DNA from 3 places in the Mesorhizobium sp. CAU 1732 genome. Region 2 is predicted to be linked to each of the others. Evidence: predicted binding sites of a transcription regulator. Region 2 holds the regulator's gene; each other region holds the start of a gene.
What was found. The regulator PhoB, encoded in region 2, activates phosphate uptake and scavenging genes when phosphate is short. The targets are predictions, from matches to a motif close to TGTCATNNANCTGTCAT.

Region 1: a site for PhoB is predicted at 5,406-5,422, ahead of phnD (phosphonate ABC transporter substrate-binding protein). Genes of this name have one in related genera too.
Region 3: a site for PhoB is predicted at 5,957-5,973, ahead of phnD (phosphate/phosphite/phosphonate ABC transporter substrate-binding protein). Genes of this name have one in related genera too.

Annotation. Positions count from the first base shown of each region.
Region 1 is NZ_JBDQQR010000001.1:3,064,707-3,072,847, forward strand. It holds gene AAFN55_RS14910 (alpha-D-ribose 1-methylphosphonate 5-triphosphate diphosphatase) at 1-857, opposite strand, end outside; gene AAFN55_RS14915 (DUF1045 domain-containing protein) at 859-1,563, opposite strand; gene phnE (phosphonate ABC transporter, permease protein PhnE) at 1,676-2,533, opposite strand; gene phnE (phosphonate ABC transporter, permease protein PhnE) at 2,530-3,453, opposite strand; gene phnC (phosphonate ABC transporter ATP-binding protein) at 3,458-4,309, opposite strand; gene phnD (phosphonate ABC transporter substrate-binding protein) at 4,392-5,321, opposite strand; gene AAFN55_RS14940 (DapH/DapD/GlmU-related protein) at 5,539-6,153, opposite strand; gene phnL (phosphonate C-P lyase system protein PhnL) at 6,150-6,857, opposite strand; gene phnK (phosphonate C-P lyase system protein PhnK) at 6,860-7,645, opposite strand; gene AAFN55_RS14955 (alpha-D-ribose 1-methylphosphonate 5-phosphate C-P-lyase PhnJ) at 7,642-8,141, opposite strand, start outside.
Region 2 is NZ_JBDQQR010000002.1:228,672-236,812, forward strand. It holds gene AAFN55_RS18795 (CRTAC1 family protein) at 1-1,135, opposite strand, end outside; gene AAFN55_RS18800 (vanadium-dependent haloperoxidase) at 1,135-2,457, opposite strand; gene phoB (phosphate regulon transcriptional regulator PhoB) at 2,554-3,243, opposite strand; gene phoU (phosphate signaling complex protein PhoU) at 3,257-3,964, opposite strand; gene pstB (phosphate ABC transporter ATP-binding protein PstB) at 3,986-4,825, opposite strand; gene pstA (phosphate ABC transporter permease PstA) at 4,861-6,234, opposite strand; gene pstC (phosphate ABC transporter permease subunit PstC) at 6,237-7,607, opposite strand; gene AAFN55_RS18830 (substrate-binding domain-containing protein) at 7,716-8,141, opposite strand, start outside.
Region 3 is NZ_JBDQQR010000004.1:86,108-94,248, reverse strand. It holds gene AAFN55_RS24195 (autotransporter domain-containing protein) at 211-5,289, shown strand; partial or broken gene AAFN55_RS24190 (conjugal transfer protein TraH) at 5,786-5,866, opposite strand; gene phnD (phosphate/phosphite/phosphonate ABC transporter substrate-binding protein) at 6,022-6,978, shown strand; gene phnC (phosphonate ABC transporter ATP-binding protein) at 7,056-7,883, shown strand; gene phnE (phosphonate ABC transporter, permease protein PhnE) at 7,883-8,141, shown strand, end outside.

The DNA.
Region 1 (8,141 bases), on a different contig from region 2:
ATGTTGCCCGAATGCGATCCGCCGCGCACGACGTTCGGCGCGCCCATCAGCACACTCATGCCGGCTTCGTGCGACGCGCGCGCCGCCTCGATCGAGGTCGGGAACTCCGCCAGTCTCACGCCCTGGTCGATCGCCTCGCCGACATGGTCGAGCGTTGCGTCGTCATGGCTGGCGAGCGTGACGCCGTTGGCCCTGCAATGCTGCGAGATCACCTCGCGGTGCGGGCCGGAAAAGCGCTGCGACTGCTCCTTGCGCAAGGTGACATAGCGCTCGAACGCCTCGTCCGACATGCCGCGCTTCGTCTTGTAGTAGAGCGTGTACTGACCCATCGTCTGGAACTGGCGCTGCCCCGGCGCGTGGTCCATCAGCGATGCGAGCCGGACGCGACGGTCGTCCAGAAACCCGTTGAAGGACGTCAGCACGTCAGGCGCGGAAACCTCGCAACGCAGATGGATGAAGTGCTCGGCGCGAAGCCGTCCTTCCTTACCCGCCATCTCGATCGCATCGGCAAGCGCACGCATTTCACCGGGCTGGAAGCCGCCATCCTCGTCCGCGCCCATGCGCAGGCAGTCGAACACGGTGGTGATGCCGGACGTCGCGATCTGTCCGTCATGCGCCTGCACGGCCGCAACCGCATTCCAGCGCACGCCGGGGCGCGGAGCGTAGTGCCCCTCCAGATGGTCGGTGTGCAGCTCGACAAGGCCGGGGATCAGGTAGTCGCCCTCGAAATCGTCACCGACCGAAACCGCGCCCGTATCGATATCCGCAATGACGCCGTCGACGATCCTGACCGAGCCGGTGACGACCTCCTCGGGCAGGACGATGCGGGCGTTTCTGAAAATGGTTTCGGACGGCATGTCAGGCAGTCTTTCGTTCAGGCATGGATTGGAAGGGATAACAGGATAACACGTGGAACGGTTCGCCCGGACTGTCCTCGGTAAACAGTGCCAGCGATCCGATCTCGACATCGCGATGCAACAGGTCGCCGAAATGCTCCTCGATCGCCGCGCGGACACGCAGCGCATCATCGGCTGCGACGCGCCCCGTCAGAGTCATATGGAAACGGAACTCGTCGAAGACATAGGGATACCCCCACTGATGGAGATTGCGCAGCTCCGACGGCGAAAGGCTCTCCGGGTTTCTTCGTTCGATCTCCGCGTCGCTGAGCGGCGCGCCGAACGATGCGAAAGCAGTGATCACATCGCCAGCCAACTGGTCGAGCGCAGGGCTGCGGACGTCCGGGACGAGAGCGAAGAACCCGCCCATCTGGCGCAGCGCGAGCTTGACCGTGAACGGCATGCGATGCGCGCCGAAAGCCTCGAGCCCGGCGCCGAGCTCATCCGGGGTAGCGTGATCGGCGAGACGGAACGGTGCCTTGATCGTCGCGTGAAAGCCGTAACGCCGCGCGGGCGCGGTGTGGAACGCGAGTTCCTGGGGCGTCAGCCGGGTGGATCGAGGCTGCGCGACCGCCGAGCCGGCAAACGCATCGCGTCCCAGCCACGCCGAAGCAAATTCGGTCAGTGCGTCGTCGTTCGGCGGCGTGAAATAGATGGCGTATCGCATGTCGTTCCTGATCCCGCTTGTGACCGGGAATTAGGTGATTTTCGTGACAGTTTCACGAACTGCCGGCCCGCTTTGCGCACCGGCAATCAAGATACACGACTGCACTTGTGGATCACCGCGAGAGTTCGCCTATGAACCGTTCGCGTATCAGCCGCGAGAGCCAGTCGATCACGAAGATGCAGACCAGTACGTTGAGCACCACGAACGCAACCTGATCGAACATGTTGGCCCGGAATCGCTCGATGATGATCATGCCGATGCCGCCGGCGCCGACAAGTCCCAGGATCGTCGCACTGCGGGTGCTCGATTCGAAGAAATAGAGTGACTGCGAGATGAAGACCGGCAGGACCTGCGGGATGTAGCCGAAGCGCACGATCTGGATCGGGCCCGCACCGGTTGCGCGCACGCCCTCGACCTGCTTGCGATCGATGTTCTCGATCGCCTCGGCGTAGAGCTTGGACAGCGTGCCCATATCCGAAATGAAGATCGCCATCACGCCGGCGAGCGGCCCAAGACCCACCGCGCGGACGAAGACGAGACCCCAGACGAGTTGGTCGACGCCGCGAAACACGTCGAGCATTCGGCGGGTAAGCTGGCGAACGATCCTCGATGGCATCGTGTTGCGCGCTGCGAAGAAGCCGATCACCAGCGCGGCGCAGGATCCGAGCAGCGTACCGAGGAACGCCATCGCAAGTGTCTGCGCGATCCCCTTGTAGATGTTCGCATATTGCCAGGTCTCCATGTCCTTCCAGACGAAGAAGTTGGAGATGAGGCGCCAGGTGCGGTCGGAGGCGTAGGCGAGCTTCCATATCTCGAAGTACCAGAGCGACCCGATTGTGTAGGCAATGATGGCAAGCCAGACCGCCGTCGCGATCGCGCGCGACCGGTTGCCGCCGAACACGCCGGGATGCGCGCGTTGGACGGCCTCGATCTCGTGGGTGGCCATGGAGGAGATCGTCATGGCGGTCATCGGAAATTCTCCTTGCCGATAAAGTGCATCCGCAGCCGCTCGGAGAGGAGGTCGATGAGGGTGACGGTGAGGACGACCAGCAGCAGCACCGCGACGACGCGGTCATCGGAATAGAGGCTGATGACCCGGTTCAGCTCCTGCCCGATGCCGCCCGCGCCAACGAAGCCGACAATCGAGGAAGCCCGCACGTTGATCTCGAAACGCAGGAGCGTATAGGAGGTGAAATTCGGCAGGATTTGCGGGACGATACCGTAGCGGATTTCCTCGAACCAGCTCCCGCCGACGCCGCGAATGCCTTCCACAGGTCGCATGGACGCGTTCTCGTTGACCTCGGAAAAGAGCTTGCCGAGCGCGCCCGCGGTGTGGATCGCGATCGCGAGAACACCGGCCAGCGGACCGATGCCGACCGCGAACACCAGCACCAATGCGTAGAGGATTTCGGGAACGCCGCGGCAGAACTCCATGAAACGACGCGACAACGCATAGATCACGCTGTTCGGCGCAAGGTTCCGCGAGGCCGGAAAGCACAGCAGGAAGGCAACGGCGGCACCGAGAATGGTCGCCGTCAGCGCCATCAGGATGGTTTCGAAGATCAGGCGGATATAAACCCAGAAATCCGAGTACCAAAAGGTGATCGAGCCCGGCACCGCTCGCCCGTTCTCGCCCCTGCCCAGAAACAGCTTGTCGAGTTCCAGGTTCGGCATGATCGTGCCGAAATATTCGAAGATGCGCGGCAATCCGGACGCGAGGCGGTCCGGATGGAACTGCGATACCTGGATCGACGCAAAGAGCACCAGCAGGAAACCGCCGACAAACAGCATATTCATCGCGCGGCGGCTGCGGATCAGGTCGGAGCGGTGACGCTCGAACTGGCTGACCGCCGCATCCCCGGACGGTGTGTATTCGACTGCATTCGCCATCGTCTCAGCCTGCCGCGAGTCCGAGTTCGGCGCGCTGTGTCAGATCGCGTTCGCTCAGACGCTCCTTGGCAGGCGCACCGCCGAGAGACGTGGAGGTCATACCTTCGGCAAAGGCGTCGTCGGCCTCCGCGCCATAGATTTCGCGCGCCACGTCCTGCGTGAGTTGCTCGGGCGCGCCGTCGAAGAAGAGCTTGCCGTCCTTGAGCCCGATGATCCTGTCGCAATAGGAGCGCGCAGTATCAAGCGTATGCAGATTGCAGACGACGGTCATGCCGTCCTCGCGATTGATGGTGCGTAGCGCATCCATCACCACTTTCGCATTCAGTGGGTCCAACGAGGCGATCGGCTCATCGGCAAGCACGATCTTGGGCTCCTGCACGAGCGCACGGGCGATCGCCACGCGCTGCATCTGGCCGCCCGAGAGCGTGTCTGCCTGCTGGAGCGCCGTATGCGCCATGCCGAGCCGATCAAGCGCGCGGATCGCATAGGCGCGCTCGCGCGCGGTGAAGCGCTGCAGCATCGAAGAGACGAAACCGTGATGGTAGAGCCGGCCGGTGAGCACGTTGGTGATGACGTCGAGACGGCCGACGAGATTGAACTGTTGGAACACCATCGCGCAGGTCGCACGCCACGCCAGCAACTCGCGCCCCTTGAGCGCGGTCACGTCGCGGCCGTCGAAGCTGATGCCGCCCTGTGTCGGCTCGGCGAGGCGGTTCATCATGCGCAGGAGCGTCGATTTCCCGGCACCCGAGCGCCCGATGACGCCGACCATCTGTCCTTGCGGGATCGCGAGCGAGATGTCGGACACCGCATTGCGCCCTTTGAAACTCTTGGTCAGGTGTTCGGTCTTCAGCATGATGTCGCCTCGTCGTCGGGAAGGTGAACATGCAAAGGCAGGACCGCATGAAGCGGCCCTGCCCTGGCAATACGGTTGCGTGTCAGCGCGAGCCTTCCAGCTCGAGCTTGCGCATTTCGACGATGTTGGTGAAGAACGCGTGGTCCACGCGCTTGAAGCCTTTGCCTTCGCCCTGCGAGACGTTGACGTAGCAGTCGTAGTCGGTCTCGTTCAGGGTCTCCATCCAGTTGATGGCGATGTCCTTGGCTTCCTGCGGGGCGTTCTTGCGCAGCACCCACGGTCCGTTCGGGATCAGGTTCGACTTCCAGATGATGCGCAGATCCTTCATGTCGAGAAGGTCCTTGTCGACCATCGACCGCAGCGCACCGCGCGAAAAGCCCTCGGCCTCTTCGCCCACGCCCGACGTCCAGGTCACGCCCGCATCATACTGGCCGTTGAGCACGGCGACGACCGCCTGCTCATGACCGCCACCGAAACCGGTCGACGAGAAATACTCGGCGGGGTTGATTTCCTGCATCTCGAGTTCCGCCTTGGGAACGAGATAGCCGGAGGTCGAATTCGGGTCGGCGAAGGCGAGCGACTTGCCGCGCATGCCTTCGAGATCCTCGATGCCGCTGTCGGCCTTCGTGTACATCATCGCGTAATAGCCGTCGGAACCGTCATTCTCGAGCGCGACGAAGATCGGCTCGACGGCTTCCGGATCCTGCAGATAGATGCCTGCGTAACCCGATGCTCCGAGTTGGGCAGCATCGAGCTGGCCAGCAAGCAGGCCCTGCATGACGCCGGCATAGTCGGATGCCGGATAGAGTTCGATCGGCACACCCAGCTTGGCGCCGAGCTGTTCGACGATGCATTCGTTCTTGCGCAGGCGGTCGGCTTCGTTTTCGCCGCCGAGAATGCCAACGCGGAAAGCCGGCAATTCGGACTTCCAGTCCTGCGCCATGGCGGACGAGGTGAGAGCGGATGCCGCGATAGCGGCGGCTGCGGTTGTGCGGATGAGAGAGGCAAACATGCGAGGCTCCAGGGTTTCAGGAGTGAAACTGACCAGCCGGCCCGGACACCCGAGCCTGCGGTGTGGAACCCGTATCGGCCTTTGACGACAGCTCGATTACGCTTTCGCTACGCTTTTGTGACGTTCAACAGGGTCGAATGCGACACGTGCCCACCAGAACGGCAAACGCCGCATCGAGAGGCGGCGACACGATCAAACGTCCAGGAACAGGAACGGCTCAACCATTGTGCTTCTCGAGGAATGCGTCTGCTGAGAGGTCACGAAAATCGTCCAGCGTCGTCCGAAGCTTCGCATGATCCCAATCCCACCAGGCAAGCGCTCGGAACCGCTCCGCGGTCGCGCGATCGAACCGCTCGCGGATCGGCTTTGCGGGCATGCCTGCGACGATCGTATAGGGCGCGACATCCTTCGACACGACGGCCCCTGCCCCGACCACCGCACCGTCGCCCACGGTCACGCCGGGCAGAACCGTCGATCCATGACCAAGCCAGGTGTCATGCCCGATCGTCACCGCCTTGGCACGGCGACGATCGAAGAATGCGTCGTCAGGCGCGGCATCCTCCCAATAATCGCCCGAGCGGTAGGTGAAATGATGCAATGTCGCGCGCTCGACCGGATGGTTCGTCGCGTTGAGGCGCACGGATGCGGCTATGTTGGAGAACTTGCCGATCGTCGCGACCCAGGCGCTGCAATCCTGCATCAGGTAGGAATAGTCGCCGACGACAGTATCGTGGATCCGGCAGCGTTCCGCGATTTCGGTATAGCGGCCGAGCGTCGTGCCGGTCACCTCGGCGCTCGGGTGAACGAGCGGTGTCTCGGAGAGCTTGGTCATGCAGCCTCCCGGCGTGGTGCAAAAGCGGTGACGTCGATGATCCGGTCGGCAACCGCCTCGCGCACGTCGGCATCATGGAAGATGCCCAGAAGCGCCGTCCCGGTCTCCTTCTTCGCCGCGATCAGGTCGATCACGACCTGCCGGTTCACGGCATCGAGGGACGCTGTCGGCTCGTCCAGAAGCAGGATTGGATGGTCCGTGATAAACCCGCGCGCAATGTTGACGCGCTGCTGCTCGCCGCCGGAGAACGTTGCCGGCGGAAGCTGCCAGAGCCGTTCGGGCAGATTGAGCCGCGCGAGAAGGTCGGCTGCCCGCTCGCGCGCTGCGCTTACTGAGGCGCCCCGCGCGGTCAGCGGCTCGGCCACGATATCGATCGCGGCAACGCGCGGAAGGGTGCGCAGGAACTGGCTGACATAGCCGATCGTATCGCGCCGGATCGCGATGACGGTGCGGGGATCGGCGGTGGCGAGATCGACGTCGCCGCCCCGATGCGTCAGCCGGATGCTTCCGGCATCGACACCGTAATTGCCGTACAGCATCTTGAGGATCGAACTCTTGCCGGCACCCGACGGACCGCCAAGCACGGCACATTCGCCGGCATTCAGGACGAATGACACATCCTCGACCACGGCGAGCTGCACCCCGTCGCGCAGATGCATGGTGAAGCTCTTCGAGACATTCGAGGCGATGAGTGAAGGAGCCATAGTCACACCTGCAGGATCGAGGAGACGAGAAGCTGCGTGTAGGGCGCGCGCGGATCGTCGAGCACGCGATCGGTGAGACCGTGCTCCACGACGCGCCCGTCCTTCATGACGATCATGCGGTGCGACAGGAGACGCGCGACCGCGAGATCATGCGTGACGACGATCGCGGCCAGCCCCATATCGGCGACGAGGCCGCGCAGGAGGTCGAGCAGGCGCGCCTGGACGGACACGTCGAGGCCGCCCGTAGGCTCGTCCATGAACATCAGGCGCGGCGACGTGACGAGGTTGCGCGCGATCTGGAGCCGCTGGCGCATGCCGCCCGAAAACGCGCGCGGTTCGTCATCGACGCGGTCTGCTGCGATCTCGACGCGGCCGAGCCAGTCGATCGCCGATGCGCGGATGTTGCCGTAATGGCGGTCGCCCACCGCCATCAGGCGCTCGCCGACATTCGCGCCTGCCGATACCGCCATGCGCAATCCGTCGGCCGGGTTCTGATGCACGAACCCCCAGTCGGTGCGCATCAGGAAGCGGCGCTCCGCCTCGCTCATCGCGTAAAGGTTGCGCCAGGTCTCATCGCGCATGCGGTAGCTGACGGTGCCCGATGTCGGCTCGAGACGCGTGGATATGCAGTTCAGGAGCGTGGTCTTGCCGGAACCGCTTTCGCCGACGATCGCCAGAACCTCGCCCGGCCAGAGCTCGAAGGAGACGTTGTCGCAGCCGATGCGCGATCCGTAGGTTTTGGAGACAGCGGAAACCCGCAGCAGCGGCTCGTCATTGTCGATCGTCATTCTGCTGCCTCCCGCACGCCCAGTTCGCCGACATGCCCCGCCGCCTGCCGTTCCTCGCAATGGTCGGTGTCAGAGCAGACGAACATGCGCCCGCCCCGGTCATCCAGCACGACTTCGTCGAGATAGACCTGTTCCGCCCCGCACAGCGCGCAGGGTTTGTCGAACGTCTGCACCTCGAAGGGATGATCCTCGAAATCGAGACTGACGACTTGTGTAAACGGCGGCACGGCATAAATGCGCCGTTCGCGCCCTGCCCCAAAAAGCTGGAGCGCCGGAGACATGTGCATCTTCGGATTGTCGAATTTCGGCGTCGGAGACGGATCCATCACATAGCGCCCCTCGACCTTCACCGGATAGGCATAGGTCGTCGCGATGCGCCCATGGCGCGCGATGTCCTCGTAAAGCTTCACATGCATGAGGCCGTATTCCTCCAACGCGTGCATCGTGCGCGTCTCGGTCTCGCGCGGCTCGAGGAACCGCAGAGGCTCGGGGATCG
Region 2 (8,141 bases):
TGTTGGGATCCTCGGCCGCGAAGTCCGGCATTTCCGCGACGTTGCCCTTGGCCACGAAGAGGTCGGCCAGGCCGTCATTGTTGACGTCCTCGAACTGCGCGTGCCACGCCGTGCTGGGCTTCAGATTGTCACCGACATAGGGGCGGTGTGCGGTCACGCCCTTGGCGAACGCCAAATCCGCATAGTCCGGCCTCGGTGATGCGCCGGGCTCCCTGTTTGCAAGCGTCTGAAGCTTGTTGTCGGCCATGCTCGTCAGGAAATATTCGGGATAACCGTCGAAATCGAGATCGTAGGCCGCGATTCCCATGCCCCAGATGCGCAGGCGCTTCCAGCCGTCCTGCGGCGTGTAGCGTACCGGCGCGGCATTTGGCTCGATGCGCCAGAGCTGCTCCTCGCCACCCTTGTAGTATTCGCGGTCGTTCGAGACGCGAAGCGACGGCGTGCCGGACCGGTTCCAGTCGGTGAACAGCATGGACAGCGCGCAATAGCTCGGCGTCAGCGCGATTGGCGGAGCAAATTTGCGCTCGCCTTCGGGCCTGTGCAGCCAGTTGTCCGTGCACGACCCCCATGGAAACGCATCCTGCGTCCGGTCGATGTAGTTGCCGACCGCAAGCGTCGGCCATTGCGCGCCGCGTTCCCAGGTCGCCGCGAATGCGGTCGACCATGCGTCGCCGCCGTCGAAGGCCCAGTCCTCGTTGGCGCGTTCGAATGTGCAGCCGCCCTTGCCGCGCATCACGACGTTCTCGCCCACGCGCAACAGGACGACATCCATGATGCCGTCGCCATCGATGTCGATCGGATAGACGCCGGTCACCGCGTCCAGTTCGAGGCCGCTCTCCGCCTTCTCGAAGGCGAGCGCGCCGCCGCGCCGGCTGACGTTGCGATAGAACGAGGCCGGAGCGCTTCCGCCTGCGAGCAGCATGTCGGGGTAGCCGTCATCGTCGCAATCGAACGTCGCGACGCCGCCCCCGACCATATATTCCCAATCGCCCTCATAGATGCTCGAGACGCCGGCGCTCGCGGTCTCGTCGATGAAACGCGGAACGGCCACCCCGTCATCCGCAGCAGTCGCTGCGGACACGGAAACCATGGCTCCGACGACACCGGCAAGCAGGACCTGTCCGCGCATCGTCATCACCGCGTCTTCAGCGCGGTTATGTACGCCGCGATGCAGTGGCCCTGTTCGAGACCGAGATCGATCGCCGCGCGGAAGTGGATCCCGCCATAGAGCCTCGACAACGCAGCCTCCTCCGCCGCCTCATGGAAATTCGCGAAATGGCGACCGGCCAACCCGTCATCGACATGGGTTATGTCCTCGAAGGCGAAGTTGTCGCCGAAGATAGCCGTCAGGATGGCGGCCGCGGTTCCCGATTGCGTGCTGTGCCCGCTCGGATATTCCGGGAAGGGCGGCGTGTTGAGCAGAGGCTCCCACTTCGGGTCGATGACGCGGCGGATATAGGTGATCGGCCGTACGAGGTCGTATTCGAACTTGGCATGCCAGCACCCGATGAACGCATCCGCCATGCCCATGCCGAGGCGCGCGAGCACATCGACCGTCTCATCGATACCGGCTTGATTGTCCTGGAGAATCTGGATTGCGATCGAGATCCAGTGGCCCGGCGGTGTGGGTGACAGCATCGGATCGTCCGACCAGAACAATGCGATGTCTCGATGCTCGGGCGTGAGATTCGTCTTCGCTTCGTAGACCTCGTAGGCCTCGCGATAAAACTCGGAATCCGGCTCCTCGCTGTATTCCGGCGGCGGCGGCAGGCCGCAGGTGCCGCCTTCGGGCATCGCGAACGGGCGGTTGTTGCCCCAGTCGGGCAAAAGCGGCGATTGCTGCTGGGCGACGAGGCTCGTCGGAACCCAGTGCGCCGGGCCTTCCGTCAGGTCGTAGCTTTGCGGAAATCCCATATTCTCGATGATCGCGCCGCCATCCTCGAGCGACCATGCGAGGATGTGATCCGCGACCGCGATGCCATGGGCGGTGCTGCGTTGGACGATATCGTGCGCCAACCCTGTCGCCGCCCTTTCCGCCAACCTGCGCTCCATCGCACCAAACGCGCGCTGTCCCGTGGGGCCGGTATTGCTGAACAGCGATTTGATGGCGTGAGCGGTGGCGGCCTGGACGACGACGGCATCGTCATAATCCGCGCCCTCCTCGCGGGCCGGCAGCGCATCGAGGCCGTTCACCTGTCCGGCGAGGCTCGTCAGATCGTCCGAGCCCGAGGCGATCGCCTCGAACGCCGTCACGCCGACATAGCCGAAAGCGCGGCTGGCAACGGGCGGCGAATAGGTGGGAGTGTGGCGAACCAGTTCCAGGCTCAGCCGATACCAGGTGATCACCACCTCGCTCGGCGACATGCGCTCGCTGTCCTCAGCATGTGCCTGACCGGCACCACTGATCACAGCCACGCCGATGGCTATCGCGATAAAGGCGAAACGAATGAGATCCATGATCCTCCCCCAAGGTGATCGCATCCGGATGAACGCGGTCGATCGGAGATAACCATGCGCGGCAGCACTGCCGCAAGCCTCACCGGCAGTCGATGCTCAGGCTTCCTTGATCGCGTAGCCCGCGCCGCGGATCGTGCGGATGACGTCGGGCATGCGGCCATTGTTGACCGCCTTGCGCAGTCGGCCGACATGCACGTCGACCGTGCGCTCGTCGATGTAGATCGTCTCGCCCCAGACATTGTCGAGAAGCTGCCCGCGCGAAAACACCCGGCCCGGATGCTGCATCATGAACTCCAGCAGCCGGAACTCCGTCGGTCCAAGCTTGATCTCGCTCTTCTTGCGGTAGACACGGTGCGATTCCCTGTCGAGCAAGATGTCGCCGACCTTGAGAACGCTCGACAGGACCTCCGGCTTGGCGCGGCGCAGGAGCGCCCTCACCCGCGCCACGAATTCCGGCGTCGAGAACGGCTTGACCAGATAGTCGTCAGCTCCGGTCGACAGACCGCGAACCCGGTCGCTTTCCTCGCCCCGCGCGGTCAGCATGATGATCGGCAGGCGCTCGGTTTCCGCCCGCATGCGCAGCCTGCGGCACAATTCGATGCCCGAGATCGCCGGCACCATCCAGTCGAGGACGAGAAGGTCGGGAACATTTTCCTGAAGCCTTATCTCGGCCTCGTCGCCGCGCATGACGACTTCGACCTGATAGCCTTCCGCCTCCAGATTGTATTTCAGCAGAACGCCGAGCGGCTCTTCATCCTCGACGACCATGATCTTGGGAGCAATCATCGGCTGCTGGTCCTCATTCCGCCTCGACCCTGACCGACGTCTCGTCGATCTTGGGCCTGTGCAGGGGCAGTTGCTGCCCGGTCACCACATAATACGCGTTTTCGGCGATGTTCGTCACATGGTCGCCGATGCGCTCCAGATTCTTGGCGCAGAACAGGAGGTGGGTACAGGCCGTGATGTTGCGCGGATCCTCCATCATGTAAGTCAGGAGTTCGCGGAAGATCGCGGTGTACTGGACGTCGATCTTCTCATCGTCCGCGCGCAGCGTGACGAGATCGGCAGCGTTGCGGGCCTCGTAGCGCTCGATGACCGCATTGACCTGCGCGATCACCATCTCGGCCATCGCATCGATCGAATGCGACAGCCCGCGCGGCGTCGCGTCCTCGCCCACCGCATTGACGCGCTTGGCGATGTTCTTGGCGAGATCGCCGATCCGCTCGAGATCGGCCGCCATGCGGATCGCGCCCACGACGGAGCGCAGATCCTGCGCCATCGGCTGGCGCTTGGCGATCAGCGTGATCGCCCGGTCGTCCAGTTCCCGCTGCCGTGCGTCCATCACCGCGTCGTCGGAAATGACGCGCTGCGCGAGAGCGTTGTCGGAGTTCAGGAGGGACCGCGTCGAGGCCAGGACCATCTCGCTGCCCAGCTCCCCCATGTCCCGGATCAGCCGGTCGATGTGGCCGAGTTCCTCGTCGAAGGATGCGACTGTATGTTCACCCATGGCTGGTTCCTCTACGCCGCGTCAGCCGAAGCGACCGGTGATGTAGTCTTGCGTGCGCTTCTCGTTCGGGCTGGTGAAGATCAGGTCCGTCGGACCTTCCTCGACCAGTATGCCCAGATGGAAGAAGGCGGTTCGCTGCGAGACGCGGGCGGCCTGCTGCATCGAGTGCGTGACGATGACGATCGTGAAATTCTGCTTCAGATCGTCGATGAGCTCTTCGATGCGCGCCGTCGCGATCGGGTCGAGCGCCGAGCACGGTTCGTCCATCAGGATGACCTCGGGCGACACCGCGATCGCACGCGCGATGCACAGGCGCTGCTGCTGGCCGCCGGAAAGGCCGGTGCCGGGTTCGTTGAGGCGGTCCTTCGCCTCGTTCCACAGGCCGGCCTTCTGCAGGCTGGATTCCACGATCGCGTCGAGATCCGCCTTGTTGCGGGCGAGCCCATGGATACGCGGGCCGTAGGCCACGTTTTCATAGATCGATTTCGGGAACGGGTTCGGCTTCTGGAACACCATGCCGACACGTGCGCGCAGTTCCACCACGTCGAGCGAGGCGTCATAGACGTCGAAATCGTCGAGCTCGATCTTGCCCGTCACCCGGCAGCCCTCGATCGTGTCGTTCATGCGATTGAAGCAGCGCAGGAATGTCGACTTGCCGCAACCCGACGGACCGATGAAGGCGGTGACCGCCTTCTCGGGAATGTCGATCGACACGTCGAACAGCGCCTGCTTCGCGCCGTAGAACACGCCGACGTCGCGTGCCTTCACGCGGATCGGCCGTGCGGCCGGGTCGGGGGTCCGGACGGTAGACGACTTGATCTGGTAGAGGTCTGACTGCCCGACGATCTCTTCGGTCGGCATGCGCATCTCTCTGGTCTCCGATTTGACGTTGGTGGTCATGTGCGGCGCTCCAGTCTGGTCCGCAGGAATATTGCGATCGCATTCAGGGCCAGCATAAGGCCGAGAAGCACGATGATGGCGGCAGATGTGCGCGCCTCGAAGAAATTCCGGTTCTCGTTGCCTTGCCAGAGATAAATCTGGACCGGCAGCGCGCTCGACTGGTCCATCGGTGTCGCCGGCACGGCCGCCACGAAGGCGTTCATGCCGATCAGGAGCAGCGGCGCGGTCTCGCCGAGCGCCTGCGCGACGCCGATGATCGTCGCCGTCAGGATGCCGGGATAGGTGACCGGCAGCACATGGTGGAACACCGTCTGCGTCTTCGATGCGCCAAGCCCGAGGGCCGCCTGCCGCAGCGATGGCGGCACCGCGCGCAGCGACGAGCGGGTCGCGATGATCACGGTCGGCAGCGTCATCAGGGTCAGCACGAGACCACCCACGATCGGAGCCGATAGCGGCAACCGGAAGAAGTTGATGAACACCGCCGCGCCCAGCAGGCCGAACACGATCGACGGCACCGCCGCGAGGTTGTTGATGTTGATCTCGATGAGATCGGTAAACCGGTTCTTCGGCGCGAACTCCTCGAGATAGACGGCACTCGCAACGCCGATCGGCACGGCCAGGAATATGACCACCATCATCATGTAGAGCGAACCGACGAAGGCACCTGCAAGGCCCGCGGCAGCCGGTGCCGAACGCGAATCCACATTGGTGAAGATGTGCCAGGCGAAGGCGAAGCGCATCTTGCCTTCTTCCAGCAACGTGTCGGCGAGCGCGCGCGCCGGCGCCGAAAGCTGCTGCTGCGTATCAGGCAGGTCGCGGTTGATGTTGCCCTTCAGCCAGTTGTCGGCATTGGCAGAGCCCAGCATGTTGACGGTCACGGTCTGGCCGAGAATGCTCGGGTTGGCGACGAACATGTCGCGCAGCTTGAAGCGCTCGTTCGTCTCGATGATCGACAGGATCTGGCGCGTATCGGCTTCGGTCCCCGGCGCGGCATTGCGGACGGCGGCCTCCACGACGCGGTTCCAGTTGACCATCGTCGCCTTGCGCTCCCAGTCGAGCACGGCGCGCCGGTAGTCCGCCGGCGACTGGCCGTCCTGCCGGACTGGCTTGGGCTCGACCTTGACGATCTCGGGATCGAAGAACACGTCGACGGTCAACGTCGCCTGCGTAAAGGCCGGAAGGCCCTTCGAAAGGATGTTCGTGAACAGGATCGCTACGAACCCGATCGCAGCCGCGATCGCAAGTATCCCGTAGATGCGGAACCGCTTCTCGCGCGCATGCCGCGCTCGCAGTCCGCTCCTGATCAGCGCAAGCCGTTCGGCATTCGCGTTCCCGCCGGCATTCGGTTCGGATTTGAAGATGTCGGCCATGGCTACTCGTACTGCTCCCGATAGCGGCGGACGATGTAGATCGCCGCGATATTGAGGATGAGCGTCATCACGAAGAGGGTCAGTCCCAGCGCGAACGCGACCAGAGACTGCGGCGATGCGAAGTCCGTGTCGCCGGTGAGCTGGTTGACGATGGTGACCGTGACGGTCGAAACCGGCTCGCCGGGATTGAGGCGGAGATAGGGGCTGTTTCCGGCCGCAAGCACCACGATCATCGTCTCGCCGATCGCGCGGCTGACGGCGAGCAGGAAGGCGCCGACGATGCCCGGCAGCGCGGCTGGGAGGATGACGCGCTTGATCGTCTCGGATTTCGTCGCGCCGAGCCCGAAGGAGCCATCCCGCATCGCGCGCGGAACTTGGCGGATGATGTCGTCCGAAAGGGACGAGATGAACGGCACGATCATGATGCCCATCACCACCCCGGCTGTCAGGGCGCTGGTCGCGCGGATGTCGAGGCCCACCGACTGGCCGATACCGGCGAGGAACGGCCCCACCGCCACGAGCGCGAAGAAGCCGTAGACGATCGTCGGGATGCCCGCGAGGAGCTCGATGATAGGCTTGACGACGCTGCGCACGCGCGGGCGGGCATATTGCGACAGGTAGATCGCCGACATGAGGCCGATCGGCAGCGAGACGAACATCGCAATCGACGCGACCATCAACGTGCCCCAGAGGAGCGGCAACAGGCCGTATTCACCGCCTGCCGCACCCGTCGTGGAAAAGCGCGGGTTCCAGACGGTGCCGAAGAAGAAATCGATCGGGCTGACGAAGCTGAAGAAGCGGATCGCCTCGGTCAGCAGCGACGCGACGATGCCGACCGTGGTCAGGATCGCGACCACCGAGCAGCCGACCAGCAGGATCGTGACGAAGCGCTCGACCTCGTTGCGGGCACGCAACCGGGCGGAAATGCGCTTGCGCGACATGAAGATCGCAAGGGCGCCGCAGCCTGCAGCCGCCGCGATGATCGCCGCGAAGGTGAGCGTACGGAATTCGCGCAGCGCCTGTGCGGCGAGATTTTCATAGGGCTGCGTATCGCCGACGACACCGAAGCCGGATTCGATCTGGCGGATGCGCAGGATCGCGGCGTTCAAATCCTGGCCGGTCAGCGCGGCCACTTCGGGCGGCAACTGCGCCAGGATATAGGCACGAGACGCGCTTTCGCCGAAGAGCGCCCACAGCGCGAAAATGAGAAGGGCCGGCAGAAGCGCCCAGATCGCGCTCAGCGAACCATGATAGACCGGACGCGAATGCAGCTTGCCGGCAGGCGTTGCGAGCGCGCGGCTGCGCGACCACCCGCTCTGATATGCGAAGGCCAGAAGCGCCAGCAAGAGGCCGGCCACGATTGCCGTGTTCATCGGCGATGTCCCATTGAGAGAAGCCCGTTGGATTCGGACAGCCGGCTCCTAAACCGGAAGGTTTCGCTGGGGAACCGCACGGCAGCGCCCCAGCGAAATCAGTGAGCCTTACTGAACGTCGGCGACGGTGAGCGCCTTGCCTTCCTGGAACTCGGCGAGGACCTCGGCGGTCTCCTCGACCGGAGCCGGGATCAGGCCAGCCGTCTCGAGCGTGCCGCCCAGACCTGCCATGCCGTCCGACAGGAAGAACTCGACATATTCCTGGATGCCCGGGATCGTGCCGACATGCTCGCCCTTCACGTAGAAGTAGAGCGGACGCGAAACCGGATATTCACCGGCTGCGATCGTCTCGAGCGAGGGGGTGACGCCCGACATGGTGGCGACCTTCAGGGAGTCGCGGTTCTGGTCGTAGAAGGAGAGACCAAAGACGCCGACCGTGTCCGGGTTCGACTGCAGGCGTGCGAGCGTCTCGGTGTAGTCGCCGGCGATCTCCACGACCACGTCCTGGCGGATCGCGGTGCAGGCCTTGTCCAT
Region 3 (8,141 bases), on a different contig from region 2:
AAAGCCTCGGACGCAACGTTGATGCCTCCCGTCCCGGTTTAGCTGGTCGGTTGGCGGCACGCAGTAGTTTTTAGCCAGCCCTCAACGGAATCTTCAGTTGACTGGGCAGTTCAGTATGGCAAAAAAGCGATAGTACTAAAAGAACCCTTGTGTGCTGGCATCCAAGCAATCAGCCGAACGTTTCTAAGGGCCGAGAGCGGGGAGAAGGCCATGAGAGCTTCCGGTATTATCAGGTCGTTCGGTGGCACTGGGCGAACTGGACAAGCGCTCCCGCTCATTGTCATCACCACTATGCCCTTGCCCGCCTTCGGCCAGGCTTTTACCGGCACAGAGACGACGAGCGGCCCTTTTTCAAGCGGATTCCAGCAATTTTACGATTCCAGCACGCTTGACGCTTCCGCGGGAGACGCCGTCAGTGGCGGAACGCAGTACTTCTTCGACACCAGCGAACTGAACGCGTCGGCGACGAACGCCATTACCGGTGGAACCCAGACGTTCCGGGACTCCAGTATGCTTAACGCCTCGACTGCATATGCGCTCAGCGACGGATCCCAGCAATTTTATGACAACAGCGTGCTCAACGCTTCAGCCGCGAATGCCATAAGTGGTGGCAACCAGACCTTCAACAACGCCAACATGCTCAAAGTTTCCGCGGCAAACGCCATCAGCGGGGGAGTCCAGTCTTTCTGGAACACCAGTACCCTTAATGCATCGGCCGCCAATGCCGTCAGTGGCGGAATTCAGTCTTTCGCCGGCCTCAGCGTGCTCAACGCTTCAGCCGCCGATGCCGTCAGCGGCGGAACTCAATTCTTCTATGCCGACAGCAGACTCGATGCGTCGGCAATTGGAGCTGTCAGCGGCGGAGCCCAAGACTTCTACGGCAGCAGCGTTTTTGACGCCTCGGCCAACGACGCTATCAGCGGCGGATACCAAACTTTCCACGACAACAGCATCCTTAATGCCTCGGTTTCCGGCGCTGTCAGCGGTGGTACGCAGCGGTTCTATCAAGACAGCTCGCTGAACCTCCTCGCCGACGACGCGCTGACGACGACAACTGATTTTCGTTTTGACAACATATCTGGCGGAACGGGCGGTACGCTCCGCCTGAATGGCTACAGCACCACCATCGGCGCTATTGTCAGTGAAACGCCTGGTAGCGGCTTGATTACCAATGGCGGAAGCACTGACAGCACCTTAACGGTGGATACTTCTCATATCGGGCCGACCAAATTTTCCGGCATGATCAACGACGGCGGAACCGGCAGCCTGGGTCTGTCTCTGGCTGGCGGTGCGCTAACTCTGGCTGGAACGGCCTCCCACACTGGTGGCACGACAGTTTCGAACGGCACGCTGACCGTGACTGGTCTTCTGGGCGGGGATTTCACCGTGCATGACGGCGCCCTGATTATCGATGGTGGCACACTTGAGCGCCCTTCCGCGCTTAGCCAAAGCACGATCGGTCAGAACGCCGGCGATGACGCCACTCTGGTCGTGACCAATGCCGGTACGCTATCGACGGCCAACAAGGTTCATGTCGGCGATGCTGCGGGGTCTCGGGGCGAAGTTCGTGTCACCGGTAGTGGATCGAGCCTGGAGGTGGCAGACATAACCGTTGGTTTTGGTGGTGAGGGAATATTGTCCGTCCTTGGCGGGGGTCATCTTTCTTCGGCCACTTTCATGAACGTCGGCGGTGGCAATTACGGTCAACTGGGGTCTGGAGTACTCCTGGTGGATGGTGCGGGATCGACCGCAGATATCGCCGGCCCGCTGGTCGTTGCCGGATTCGGAGACGGGTCCACTGGGGCGGTTACCGTATCGAACGGCGGCACTGTGAATGCAGGGGCGGTTTGGTTAGGCGTGGGGAACACCTCCGGTTCTGCTAGTCTCAATATCGGGGCCGCATCGGTCGACGCCACAGATGCAGTCGCAACGGGGACACTGACCGCTTCCCATATCCAGTTTTACACAGACGCCGCCAGCCTCAACTTCAATCACACCGATAGCGCCTACACGTTCGATACCAAACTCAGCGGCAGTGCCGGGTTCCTCAATCATTATGCTGGCAACACCATATTTATCGGCGATAGCTCGAGCTTCTCGGGCGACACCACTGTTCATGGTGGCACGGTCCTGGTTGACGGTACCCTCGGCGGGACAATGACGGTGAACGCTGGCGCGACGCTTGGTGGATCAGGCACTATCGGCACGACGACGGTTGCCGATGGCGGCAGTCTTGCTCCTGGCAATTCGATCGGGACGCTGAATATCAGCGGCGATCTTATCCTGTCCGCGGGATCACTCCTTAACTACGAACTTGGCAGTCCGGGTGCGACCTCTAGCTCTCCCGGCATGAGTGACAGCATCTCCGTCGCCGGCGATCTCACCCTCAACGGTACGCTGAATCTTGCTCAAAGTGACGACGCTGCCGATGGCGTGGCGGGATTTGGCTACTATCGTCTGATGATCTATGGCGGCGACCTGTCTGGATCGGGCTTGACGGTCGGAACCACGCCAGGGCTTGCCGCGCCAGCCGCTTATGAAATCCAGGCCGGTGGTGGCAATATCGACCTGTTCGTGGCTTCCCCTGGCGACGACACGCTCCAGCACTGGCAGGGCGGAGACGGCACTTGGAATGCGACGAACACGCAATGGCTGAATGGCGGCAGCGCCGTTCCAGTCTCCTGGGCAGGCAATCATGCCGTGTTCAGGAATGAGCCCGGAGGTTTTGGCGGCGGCACTGTCACGGTCGCTGGCGCTCAAAGCTTCAAAGGTCTTCAATTTGTCGATGGCGGTTATCGGCTGGAAGGTCCCGGCTCCCTCGTGGTGAATGGTTCGGGCAATATCGACGGCAATGCCGAGATCCGCGTGCTGGCCGGCGAAACAGCCGAAATTGCCACGACAATCACCGGAGCGGACGGCCTCACCAAGACACAGGGTGGCATGCTCGTTCTCGAAGGCAATAATACCTATCATGGCGGCACGCAGCTCCTGGGCGGCGCCGTTTCCGTGTCTTCGGATGCTAGTCTTGGTGCGGCATCGGGCGAGTTGGCCTTCAATGGCGGCACGCTGCGTGTGACTGGAGCCGGCTACACATCGACTGCCAGAGCCATCACTATGGAAGAAGGGGGCGGCGGGTTCGACATTGCCGATGCGGGCAACACCTTCACGCTGTCACAAGACATTATTGGGCCGGGCAATCTCGTCAAGCGCGGTGATGGCTCGCTGTCACTGTCGGGCCGGAACGCCTACGGCAATAGTTTTGTCGAGGCTGGAACGCTGATCGGCGAGGCCGCCTCGATCTCGGGCGACATCGCCAATGCGGCAACGATCGTGTTCGATCAGGACTCCGACGCCAGCTTTGATGGCGACATCGTCGGTCTCAATGGCACTGACGGGGTGATGGTCAAGCAAGGTGTGGGTACGTTGACGCTCGACGGCGTCTCAACGCTCGACTGGACGATCGCGGACGGCGGGCTAGCGACGGAAGCGACGCGGTTCGGCGGCGATGTGGAACTTGGCGGAGCCGGGACGTCTTTCGCTTTCGTCGATAGCGGCACTGCTGCCTATCATGGGGAGATCTCGGGGAACGGCCAGTTCTCGCTCGATGGGGAGGGAACGGTGCTTCTGACCGGCGATAGTTCCGGTTTTGCCGGTAGCACTGCCATCAAGGCAGGAACGCTACTGGTGGGCGACGCGGCTGGCAATGGCACGCTTGGCGGCTCGCTCGATGTGCTCGCTGGTGGCACGCTCGGCGGCTCTGGCACCGTCGGTTCGGGCACGCGCTCGCTGGTGACGGTCGCTTCGGGCGGCACGCTTTCGCCCGGCAACTCGATCGGCACGCTGACGGTCGATGGAAATCTTGTCTTCGAGGCTGGCTCGCACCTTGTCGTCGAGGTCAACCCGGAAGGCAGCGAAAGCGATCTGGTGACGGTGACCGGCAACGCCACGCTCAATGGCGGGGCAGTCGCCCATATCGGCGCGAACGGCAATTACGATATCCGCTCAACCCATACGATTGTGTCGGCTGATGGTACATTGTCAGGCGCGTTCGAAGACGTCACCTCGAACTTCGCCTTCCTGACGCCACAGCTCGTCTACGACTATGGAGCCGGCACAGTCGATCTGGAACTGTCGCGCAATGAACGCGACTTTGCTTCCGCCGCACAGACCCGCAACCAGATCGCTGCGGCTGAGGGGATCGAGAGCATCGGCCTTGCTGCCGGTCACGCGGTCTATGACGCCATCGCCCAGTTTGCCGACGATGACGATCTCATCCGCGCCAGCTTCGATGCGGTGTCAGGCGAGATACACGCATCCATAAATACAGCGCTGATCGAAGACAGCCGCGTCATTCGCAACGCCGCCAATGATCGTATCCGCGCAGCGTTTGCAACAGCAGGCGCGTCCTATGCGCCGGTGCTGGCTTACGGTCCGGGAGACACGCCCATGCTGGTCGCTGCCGATCATGCCGGTCCAGTCTTCTGGAGCCATGGCTTTGGTTCTTGGGGCTCAACCGACAGCGACGGCAACGCCGCAAGCCTGGACCGTTTGACCGGCGGTCTGCTGATCGGCACTGACGGTCTTGTCGGAAATTGGCGCGTGGGTATATTGACCGGCTATAGCCATTCCAGCTTCAAAGCCGACGATCGTGCTTCGTCGGGATCGAGCGACAATTATCATCTGGGCATTTATGGCGGAACGGAATGGGGCAATGTCGCCTTCCGTACGGGTGCAGCCTACACATGGCACGACATCGAGACCCATCGCTCGGTCTCGATCCCCGGTCTGACCGATAGCCTTACGGCCGGATACAATGCTGGCACTTTCCAGGCATTCGGCGAACTGGGCTATGGTTTTGAGGCTCGCGATACCCGTTTCGAGCCCTTCGCCAATCTCTCCCATGTCAGCCTTCGTACCGATGGCTTCACCGAAACTGGTGGCGCAGCGGCTCTCTCAAGTGTCAACCAAACCACCAGTACCACCTTCACTACGCTCGGCCTACGCGCCGAACACGCCATTACGCTCGGAACCGTGGGTGCGACGGTCAAGGGCATGGTCGGCTGGCGTCACGCCTTGGGTGACATCACCCCCAATAGCACCCATGCCCTCTCTGCCGGAGACGCCTTTTCCATCGCCGGCGTTCCGATCGCCCGGAACAGCGCGGTCATCGAGACAGGGCTTGACCTCAATCTCACTCCCGATGCCACACTCGGCCTGTCCTATACTGGACAACTCGCCGGTGGCGCATCCGATCACGGATTCAAGGCGACGCTCGCAGTCAACTTCTGAGAGTGACTAGACCTGCCACGCAGACGTCTTGAAGTTGATATCTTCGCCGAAGCTGCCGATTCGCTCGACGCGCCCATATGGAAGAACAACGAGCTCAAGGCCAGCTTCCTCGCCGCAGCGCTTGCCGGCGACGCCTCGGTCCGACGGTTTACCATCGGTTCTGCATCTCACGATTGGATGCCGCATCGCGCTCCCACATCCCGCGGAACATATCAACAGAACCAGTCTGGAGAGCGCCAATGTCCGATCCAGCCATCTACCAAGCATACAATCAGCCAACAGGTGGCTGGGGTTCGGTCAAATAGCAATAACCGTACGGGAGAGGTCCGGAGCGGACAGTTGCCGTATGATGAAGGAGCCTGGTCCTGATTGGCATGCCAAGCATCCAGATGCGGCATTCCCGCTTTCCCCAGCTACGGCTGTGTCGGCTTCGCCCATGGCTACCGGCCGTTGAAGGATGAGGAACTGACATTCGTTCTCACCCCGCACTGCTGCAAATCTGCGGGAAAACAACTTTGCTCGTGGAATTGCCATACCATTTCGTAACGATCCTGAAGACCTTGGCAAACATTGCCGTGCGCTGGGGGGGCCACCAAATCGAGCTTCAAATCGGGTCGCTTCGGAATGCCAGCGTCGGATCACGCTCAGTAGCCCCGCGCAGCGCATTTGTCATAAAACCTATATGCGCGGCGGCTATGCGCGCCCTGTGGATTTCATATCTCAGGAGCGACCATGAAAAAGATCATCGCCGCGCTGGCACTTTCGGCAGCGTTCGTGTTTCCGGCCTATGCCGAGTTCAAACTGGACAGCCGTTATCAGGACGCCGATGGCGACATGATCGCCGACATCCCGACCGATGCGGCACAGCAGATCGACCCGGAAACGCTCGTCTTCGCCTATACGCCGGTTGAGGATCCCGCGGTTTATGCGGAAGTCTGGGCGGGCTTTCTCGATCACCTGAAGGACGTGACAGGCAAGGGCGTACAGTTCTTCCCCGTGCAGTCCAACGCCGCGCAGATCGAGGCGATGCGCGCCGGACGTCTTCACATCGCGGGCTTCAACACGGGCGGCAATCCGCTCGCGGTTGCCTGCGCTGGGTTCCGTCCCTTCGCTATGATGGCCGCCAACGACGGCGACGCTTTCGGCTACGAGATGGAAATCGTCACCTATCCGGGTTCGGGCATCGAGAAGGTCGAGGACATCAAGGGCAAGAAGCTGGCCTTCACGTCGGAGACGTCCAATTCGGGCTTCAAGGCGCCGTCCGCGATCCTGCAGGCCGAGTTCAACATGGCCGCCAACACCGATTTCGAACCGGTGTTCTCGGGCAAGCATGACAATTCGATCCTCGGCGTCGCCAACAAGGACTATCCCGCCGCCTCGATCGCCAATTCGGTCCTGAATCGCATGCTAGCACGCGATGTCGTGAAGGCCGACCAGCTCGTCTCGATCTACAAGTCGGAAACCTTTCCAACCACCGGTTACGGCGTCGTCTACAATCTGACGCCCGAGCTCCAGGACAAAATCCAGGAAGCATTCTTCTCCTTCGACTGGGAAGGCTCGAAGCTGCTCGAGGAATTCCAGACCTCGGAGCCGCCGCAGGAGAAGTTCATCCCGATCAGCTTCAAGGATCATTGGTCGGTCATCCGCCAGATCGATGAAGCGACGGGCGTCTCCTACGACTGCCAGTAGCATTTCATCACGTGACACTTTGCGGGCGGTCCGGCTTCGCCGGGCCGCTCGACACTATTTTCGGGAAAGGGCTGGCGATGCTGCGGATCGAGAGGCTCGCGAAACGCTACAAGACCGGTGATCACGCCTTGAAGAGCGTGTCCTTCGAAGTGGCTGGTGGCCAGGTCGTCGGCCTGATCGGGCCGTCGGGTGCGGGAAAATCGACACTGATCCGCTGTGTGAACCGGCTGGTCGAGCCGACATCGGGCAGCGTGGTTCTGAACGATCGCAACCTGACGAGTGCCGGCGGCGGCGAACTGCGCCGGTCGAGACGGCGCATTGGCATGATCTTCCAGGAATATGCGCTGGTCGAGCGCCTGACGGTGATGGAGAACGTTCTGTCGGGCAGGCTGGGCTACGTGCCGTTCTGGCGCTCCTTCCTGCGGCGTTTCCCGCAGGCCGATGTCGACAAGGCGTTTTCGCTGCTCGACCGGGTCGGCCTGGGTGATCATGCCGACAAGCGGGCGGACGCCCTGTCGGGCGGGCAGCGCCAGCGAGTCGGCATTGCGCGGGCTCTTGAACAGGACCCGGAGCTTCTGCTGGTCGATGAGCCGACCGCCTCGCTCGACCCCAAGACGTCGCGCCAGATCATGCGGCTGATCCTAGAAATCTGCCGCGAGCGCGGCCTTCCCGCGATCATCAACATCCATGACGTAGCGCTGGCTCGCATGTTCGTCGATCGCATCATCGGCTTGCGGGCCGGCGAAGTCGTGTTCGACGCGGAACCCGGATTGCTGGACGATGCGGCACTGACACGCATCTACGGCGAGGAAGACTGGAAGGCGGGAACGAACACCAGCGACGACGAGCCCGAGCAGGTGGCGGCTTTCGAGTCGGCGCGCGAGCGCATGGCGGGCATGGTCTGATGGCAGCCGTCGTTCCGCGGCGCTGGCGACGCCCGCCACTGCTTATCGCCGACCCGAAGCTGCGTTATGCGCTCTACGGCGTGATCCTCGTCTATCTCGTGCTGGCGATCTCCAGCATCGAGGTCAACTGGGTCCGCATCTATGAGGGGTTGGAGCGCGGCTTGCGTTTCGTCCAGGGTTTTCTCACCCCGGACTTCACCACGCGCAGCCGCGACATCTGGCAGGGCATGGTGGAAAGCCTGACGATGTCGCTGACCT